Alkalilimnicola ehrlichii MLHE-1: one gene and its partner. The protein of the gene in region 1 interacts with the protein of each later gene in a pairwise test. Links are inferred from orthologs where the notes say so. Each region holds a gene or a part of one and is shown on either strand. Other genes may lie near its edges.

What was found.
Region 2: the proteins of gyrA (region 1) and gyrB interact in binary tests that used the Escherichia coli proteins (3 or more experiments, as listed by UniProt). The link is inferred for Alkalilimnicola ehrlichii MLHE-1 from one-to-one orthologs.

The regions. Positions count from the first base shown.
Region 1 is NC_008340.1:1,045,754-1,049,229, reverse strand. Bases 195-3,353 are described here. They hold gyrA (DNA gyrase subunit A), read right to left. Parts: upstream 2,989-3,353; coding sequence 400-2,988; downstream 195-399. Other genes in these bases: MLG_RS04750 (peptidylprolyl isomerase), read right to left, coding at 3,133-3,353; serC (3-phosphoserine/phosphohydroxythreonine transaminase), read right to left, coding at 195-329. Also shown: more of serC, read right to left, coding at 1-194; more of MLG_RS04750, read right to left, coding at 3,354-3,476. UniProt on the Escherichia coli protein: A type II topoisomerase that negatively supercoils closed circular double-stranded (ds) DNA in an ATP-dependent manner to maintain chromosomes in an underwound state.
Region 2 is NC_008340.1:3,644-6,977, reverse strand. The notes cover bases 318-3,334. They hold gyrB (DNA topoisomerase (ATP-hydrolyzing) subunit B), read right to left. Parts: upstream 3,027-3,334; coding sequence 609-3,026; downstream 318-608. Other genes in these bases: recF (DNA replication/repair protein RecF), read right to left, coding at 3,098-3,334; otsB (trehalose-phosphatase), read right to left, coding at 318-581. In the rest of the region: more of otsB, read right to left, coding at 1-317. UniProt on the Escherichia coli protein: DNA gyrase negatively supercoils closed circular double-stranded DNA in an ATP-dependent manner to maintain chromosomes in an underwound state.

The DNA of each region.
Region 1 (3,476 bases):
GCCTCGGCGATCGCCTTCTTGGACCAGGCCCCGGTGTTGACGTAATCCGCCCGCGTCCGGCCCCGCAGGAGATTGAGCGGAACTGCGGAGAACATGCCCGTGGCCCCGCCCTGGAGAAACAGCACCTTGTAATTGTCGGGGATGTTCATCAGCTCCCGCAGGTCGGCCTCGGCGCGCTCGGCGATGCTGACGAACTCCTTGCCGCGGTGGCTCATCTCCATCACGCACATGCCGGAGCCCTGCCAGTCGAGCATCTCGTCCCTGGCCTGACGCAGAACCTCCTCCGGCAGCATGGCCGGACCGGCACTGAAGTTGTACACACGGGACATTCGGCGTTCTCCTGTTTACTCTGGATTGTCTATGCCCCCGGCGGCGGCGCCCCGCCGGGGGGCACCGGGCTCAGGCGGGATCGGGCGGCCCGGACCCGTCGTCCGCCGCCGCGCCGGCCTCATCATCATCGTCGTCGTCGCCCAGGGCCTCGATCCGCTCCAGACCCACCAGGGTCTCATCCTCATCCAGACTGATGAGCTTGACGCCCTGGGTGTTGCGCGACAGGCGCGAGATATCGGCCACGGGGGTCCGCACCAGGGTGCCGTGACGGGTGATAAGCATGATCTCGTCCTCATCCGCCACCTGCACCGCACCTACTACCTCGCCATTGCGATCGCTGGTCTGGATGCAGATCACCCCCATCCCGCCGCGACCGCGCCGCGGGTATTCCTCCACCGGGGTCCGCTTGCCGTAGCCATTGGCGGTGGCCGAGAGGATATCGCCGTCGTCCAGGATCAGCAGCGCGATCACCCGCTGCCCCGGCTCCAGCCGGATGCCACGGACGCCGGCGGCGGTGCGGCCCATGGCCCGCACCTGGCTCTCCTCGAAGCGGATGGCCTTGCCGGCGTCGGACACCAGCATGACGTCGCGGCTGCCATCGGTGATGGCCACATCCACCAGCCAGTCGTCGGCGCGCAGGTCCAGGGCAATAATGCCGTTGCTGCGCGGACGGGAGAAGTGCGACAGCGGGGTCTTCTTGACCGTGCCGTTGTGGGTGGCCATGAAGACGAAGTGGGCGTCATCAAACTCCTGCACCGGCAGCACGGCGTTGATGCGCTCGTCCGGCTCCAACGGCAGCAGATTGACGATGGGCTTGCCACGGCTCTGGCGGCTGCCCTGGGGCAGCTCGTAGACCTTCAACCAGTAGCACTTGCCGTGGCTGGAGAAGCAGAGCAGCGTGTCGTGGGTATTGGCCACGAACAGCTTGTCGACGAAATCCGCGTCCTTCATGGCGGTGGCGCTCTTGCCCCGGCCGCCGCGGCGCTGGGCGCGGTAGCTGTCCAGCGGCTGCGACTTGGCGTACCCGCTGTGGGAGAGCGTGACCACCACATCCTGCGGGGTGATGAGGTCCTCCAGGGTGAGGTCCAGCGCCTGGGGGATGATCTCGGAGCGCCGCTCGTCGCCATACTGCTCGCGGATGGCCACCAGTTCCTCGCGGATGACCTCCATCAGCCGCTCGCCGCTCTCCAGGATGTGGATCAGCTCGCCGATCTGCTCGAGCAGGCCACGGTACTCCTCCAGGATCTTCTCCTGCTCCAGACCGGTCAGCCGGTGCAGGCGCAGCTCAAGGATGGCCTGGGCCTGAGCGGCGCTGAGCCGGTAGCCGTCCTCGCCCAGACCGACGTCGGGGCTGAGGTCGTCGGGGGTGGTGGCGTCGGCGCGCTCCAGCATGTCGGTGACCATGCCCGGCGCCCACACCCGGGACATGAGCGCCGTCTTGGCCTCCGCCGGCCCGGGTGAGGCCTTGATCAGGGCAATCACCGGATCGATGTTGGCCAGGGCCACCGCCAGGCCCTCCAGCACGTGGGCCCGGTTGCGCGCCTTGCGCAGCTCGAAGATGGTCCGCCGGGTCACCACCTCCCGGCGGTGGCGGACGAAGGCGTCGAGGATTTGGCGCAGGTTCAACAGCTTGGGCTGGCCGTCCACCAGCGCCACCATGTTGATCCCAAACACCGTCTGCAGTTGGGTGTGCTGGTAGAGGTTGTTGAGCACCACCTCGCCCACTTCGCCCCGGCGCAGCTCGATCACCACGCGGATGCCGTCCTTGTCGGACTCATCGCGCAGCTCGGTGATCCCCTCGACGCGCTTTTCCTTGACCAGCTCGGCGATCTTTTCCAGCAGCCGCGCCTTGTTCACCTGGTAGGGCAGCTCGCTGACGATGATGCGCGCCTTGCCCGACTTGTCATCCTCTTCGATTCGGGCGCGGGCCCGCATCACCATGCGACCACGCCCGGTCCGGTAGGCCTCGTGGATGCCGGCGGTGCCGTTGATAATGCCGGCGGTGGGCAGGTCGGGCCCCGGCAGGTATTGCATGAGCGCGTCCACATCCAGCGAGTCGTCGTCGATCAGCGCCACACAGGCGTCGATGACCTCGCGGATGTTGTGTGGCGGAATGTTGGTGGCCATGCCCACGGCGATGCCGGAGCCGCCGTTGACCAGCAGGTTGGGCACCCGGGTGGGCAGCACCGTCGGCTCGCTCTCGGAGCCGTCGTAGTTGTCCAGGTAGTCGACGGTCTCCTTCTCGATGTCCGCCAGCAGCTCATGGGCCAGCCTGGACATCCGCACCTCGGTGTACCGCATGGCAGCGGCCGCGTCGCCGTCGATGGAGCCGAAGTTGCCCTGCCCGTCCACCAGCATGTAGCGCATGGCGAAAGGCTGGGCCATGCGCACGATGGTGTCGTAGACCGCGGAGTCGCCGTGGGGGTGGTACTTACCGATAACATCACCGACCACGCGGGCGGACTTCTTGTACGACTTGTTCCAGTCGTTGCCCAGCTCACGCATGGCGTAGAGCACGCGCCGGTGCACCGGTTTGAGGCCATCACGGACATCCGGCAGGGCCCGACCCACGATCACGCTCATGGCGTAATCGAGGTAGGACTGCCGCATCTCGTCTTCCAGGTTTACGGGCAATATCTCTCTAGCGACGCTCGCCATCCGGGATCTCGACTCGCTGCAAAAACGATCTGAGACGCACGACGACGCGCCCCGCCCCGCACCGGGACCGGGGCGCGCCGGGCGCCCGCGTAAAGGCGGTCATTCTAGCACAGGAGCGGGGTGCGCCTGCGCTGGCTGGTGGGGTTAGTCGTCGCCCTGGCGGTAGGCCCGCTTGACCACGATATCCTCCACCGGGACGTCCTGGTGCATACCCCGGTTGCCGGTGCGCACTTGGGCGATCTTGTCGACCACCTCCATGCCCTCGGCCACCCGGGCGAAGACGGCGTAACCGAAGTCGCGGGTACCGTGGTCGAGAAAGGCGTTGTCGGCCAGGTTGATGAAGAACTGGGAGGTGGCGCTGTCTTTCTGCTGGGTCCGGGCCATCGACAGCGTGCCGCGTTCGTTCCGCAGGCCGTTATCGGCCTCGTTCTTGATCGGGGCACGGGTCTCCTTCTGCCGGAACTCCTCGTCGAAACCGCCACCCTGCA
Region 2 (3,334 bases), 1.0 Mb from region 1 along the record:
GCCCGGCTGGCGAACGGGGCCTCGGCCATAAAGTGTCTGACCGCCCGGCCCTTGTCCCCGTCGGCCGGGCGAAGTTCGTAGACGCACTTGCCGGCTTGCAGCGTGAGCTGACCGGCGGCGCCGGCCGCGATCTCACTCAGGGCCCGCTGGATCGGCATTTGGTATTCGGGCGCCCGGCGGAAGTGAACGGCAAGGGCGATGCCCTTCTCCTCGACGAAGGTTCCCGGGTAGGCGGCGGTGAGGGCGCGGAGGCGATCGCGAAGGGCCGTCATGAGCCGCGGCGAGGGCGCAGAGGGCCGGTGGTAGCGGCCGGCGGGATCGCGCCATTCCGCCCCGTGCACCCCCGCCACCGGCAGGCGCAGCGGCTCGACGACCCGGTCGACGGCGGAGATGGTGCGGCCACTGACCAGGGCGACGGCGCCGCCACTGAGCGCCATCAGCTCGCGCAGGACGGTGCGGCCACAAGCGTCCAGCGTGGCGTCGTCGGGATGGGGGACGATGGGGAGGAGGGTGCCGTCGAGATCGAGGAAGAAGGCCAGGTCCGGTCGCCGCCAGAGGTGCGTCTTGTGCCCAGAGTCCATGGCCCGGCCCTCTCCCCCACGGACGGATCAGATGTCCAGGTTGGCCACCGTCAGGGCATTCTGTTCGATGAAATCCCGGCGAGGCTCCACCTGGTCGCCCATGAGGGTGGTGAAGATCTCGTCGGAGGCCACCGCATCCTCGATGGTCACCCGCAACAGGCGGCGGGTGTCGGGGTTCATCGTGGTCTCCCAGAGTTGATCCGGATTCATCTCACCCAACCCCTTGTAGCGCTGGATGCTCTGGCCCCGGCGGGCCTCATCCATCAGCCAGTCCACCACCTCCTGCAGGGTGGCCACCGGCTTACGCCGTTCGCCCCGCTGGATGAAACCACCGTCACCGAACAGGCCATGGAGTTGCTCGGCCAGCCGCTTGAGGGTTTCGTACTCGGCAGAGAGGAAGAAGGCCGAGTTGAAGGTATAGGGGTAGAGGATGCCGTGCATCCGCTTGATGACCCGCGCCTCTTTGAAGCCGCCCTCGGTGCCCAGCTGCAGGTCCAGGGTATAGGTGACCGACTTGTCCTGCTGGGCATTGGCCCGCTCCACCAGGGTCTCGAACCATCGGGTCATGGCCGCGCCGTCGGCGAAGTCCTGCTCCGAGACCGGCGCCAGGGCGGTCATCTCTGACAGCAGGGTCGGGTCCCAGCGCCGACGCATATGGTCGACCAGGTCCATTGCCTCCAGGTAGCGGCGCGCCAGGCGGCCCAACGCCTCACCGGAGATGGGCGGAGCGCCCTCCTGGCTGTGCAGGCTGGCATCGGCGAGGGCGATCTGGAGCAGGTATTCGGTGAGTTCCGCCTCGTCTTTGACGTAATGCTCCTGCTTGCCGCGCTTGACCTTATACAGTGGCGGCTGGGCGATGTAGACGTGACCCCGCTCCACCAATTCGCGCATCTGGCGGTAAAAGAAGGTCAGGAGCAGGGTCCGGATGTGGGAGCCGTCCACGTCCGCGTCGGTCATGATGATGATGCGGTGATAGCGCAGCTTGTCCGGGTCGAACTCGTCCTTACCGATACCGCAGCCCAGGGCAGTGATCAGGGTGCCCACCTCCACGGAGGCGAGCATCTTGTCGAAGCGAGCCTTCTCCACATTCAGGATCTTGCCCTTCAGGGGCAGGATGGCCTGATAACGGCGATCACGGCCCTGCTTGGCGGAGCCGCCGGCGGAGTCACCCTCCACCAGGTAGATCTCGGACTGGGCGGGGTCCTTTTCCTGGCAATCGGCCAGCTTGCCCGGCAGGCCGGCAACGTCCAGCACCCCCTTACGCCGGGTCATCTCACGGGCCTTGCGGGCGGCCTCGCGGGCGCGGGAGGCGTCGATGATCTTCTCCGCAATGGCCTTGGCCTCGGCGGGATTCTCGTAAAGGAAGTCGTTAAAGGCCTCGGCCAGCACCCCCTCTACGATGCCCTTGATCTCAGAGGAGACCAGCTTGTCCTTGGTCTGACTGGAGAACTTAGGGTCGGGTGCCTTGACCGAGACCACCGCCGTCAGGCCCTCACGGATATCGTCCCCGGTGGGGGTAACCTTGAGCTTCTTGGCGTAGCCCTGCGCCTCCAGGTACTGGTTCAGGGTCCGGGTGAGTGCGGCGCGGAAACCGGACAGGTGGGTACCGCCGTCGCGTTGGGGGATGTTATTGGTGAAACAGAAGATATTCTCCTGGTAGGAGTCGTTCCACTGCATGGCCACATCCACGCCGACGCTCTCCCGCATACCCGCAAGGTAGAAAACCGTCGGATGGAGCGGGTCCTTATTGCGGTTGAGGTGCTCGACGAAGGCCTTGATGCCGCCGGCGTACTCAAAGACATCTTCCTTCTCGGTGCGCTCGTCCTTCAGGGCGATGCGCACCCCGGGGTTGAGGAAGGAGAGCTCGCGGAACCGTTTGGCGAGAATGTCGTAGTTGTACTGGGTCTGGGTGAAGACCTCGCGGCTTGGCAGGAAGGTTAGTCGGGTGCCCGTCTCCTGGGTCTCGCCCACTACCTTCAGCGGTTCCACCGGGACACCCATCCGGTACTCCTGGGTATGCACCTTGCCGTTGCGCTGGATTACCAGGCGCAGGCGCTCGGAAAGGGCGTTGACCACCGAGACGCCGACACCGTGCAGGCCACCGGAGACCTTGTAGCTGTTGTCGTCAAACTTACCGCCGGCATGCAGGACGGTCATGATGACCTCGGCGGCGGAACAACCTTCCTCGGTGTGGATGTCCACCGGGATACCCCGACCGTTGTCGGCAACGGTGACGGAGTTATCGCCATGGATGGTCACCTGGATCTCGCTGCAGTAGCCCGCCAGGGCCTCGTCCACAGAGTTGTCCACCACCTCGAACACCATATGGTGCAGTCCGGTGCCGTCATCGGTGTCACCGATGTACATCCCGGGACGCTTGCGGACGGCGTCGAGGCCACGGAGGACCTTGATACTGTCGGAGTCGTAGCTGGTTTGCTCGGTCATGGGGTCACGCTCTCTGGATTAAGGGAACGAGTATATCACCCGGAGCAAGGGCGGGGCCCAGGCCTATCGGGTCAGCCGGCCGCCGGCGGCGGGCCGGAGTGAATACGGCCCTGTTCCACGTGGAACCATTGCGCGGCGTCGGGGGCGAGGGGGATATCGCCCGGCTCAATGGCGGTCAGGAAGGCCTGATTGCCACTGGAGGCGATCGCCTCCACCACGGCGGCACGCCGCGCCGGGTCGAGCTCCGCAGCGAGGTCATCCACCAACAAGGTGAGCGACTGGCCGGTCAGGGTGTGGGTAACCGCTGC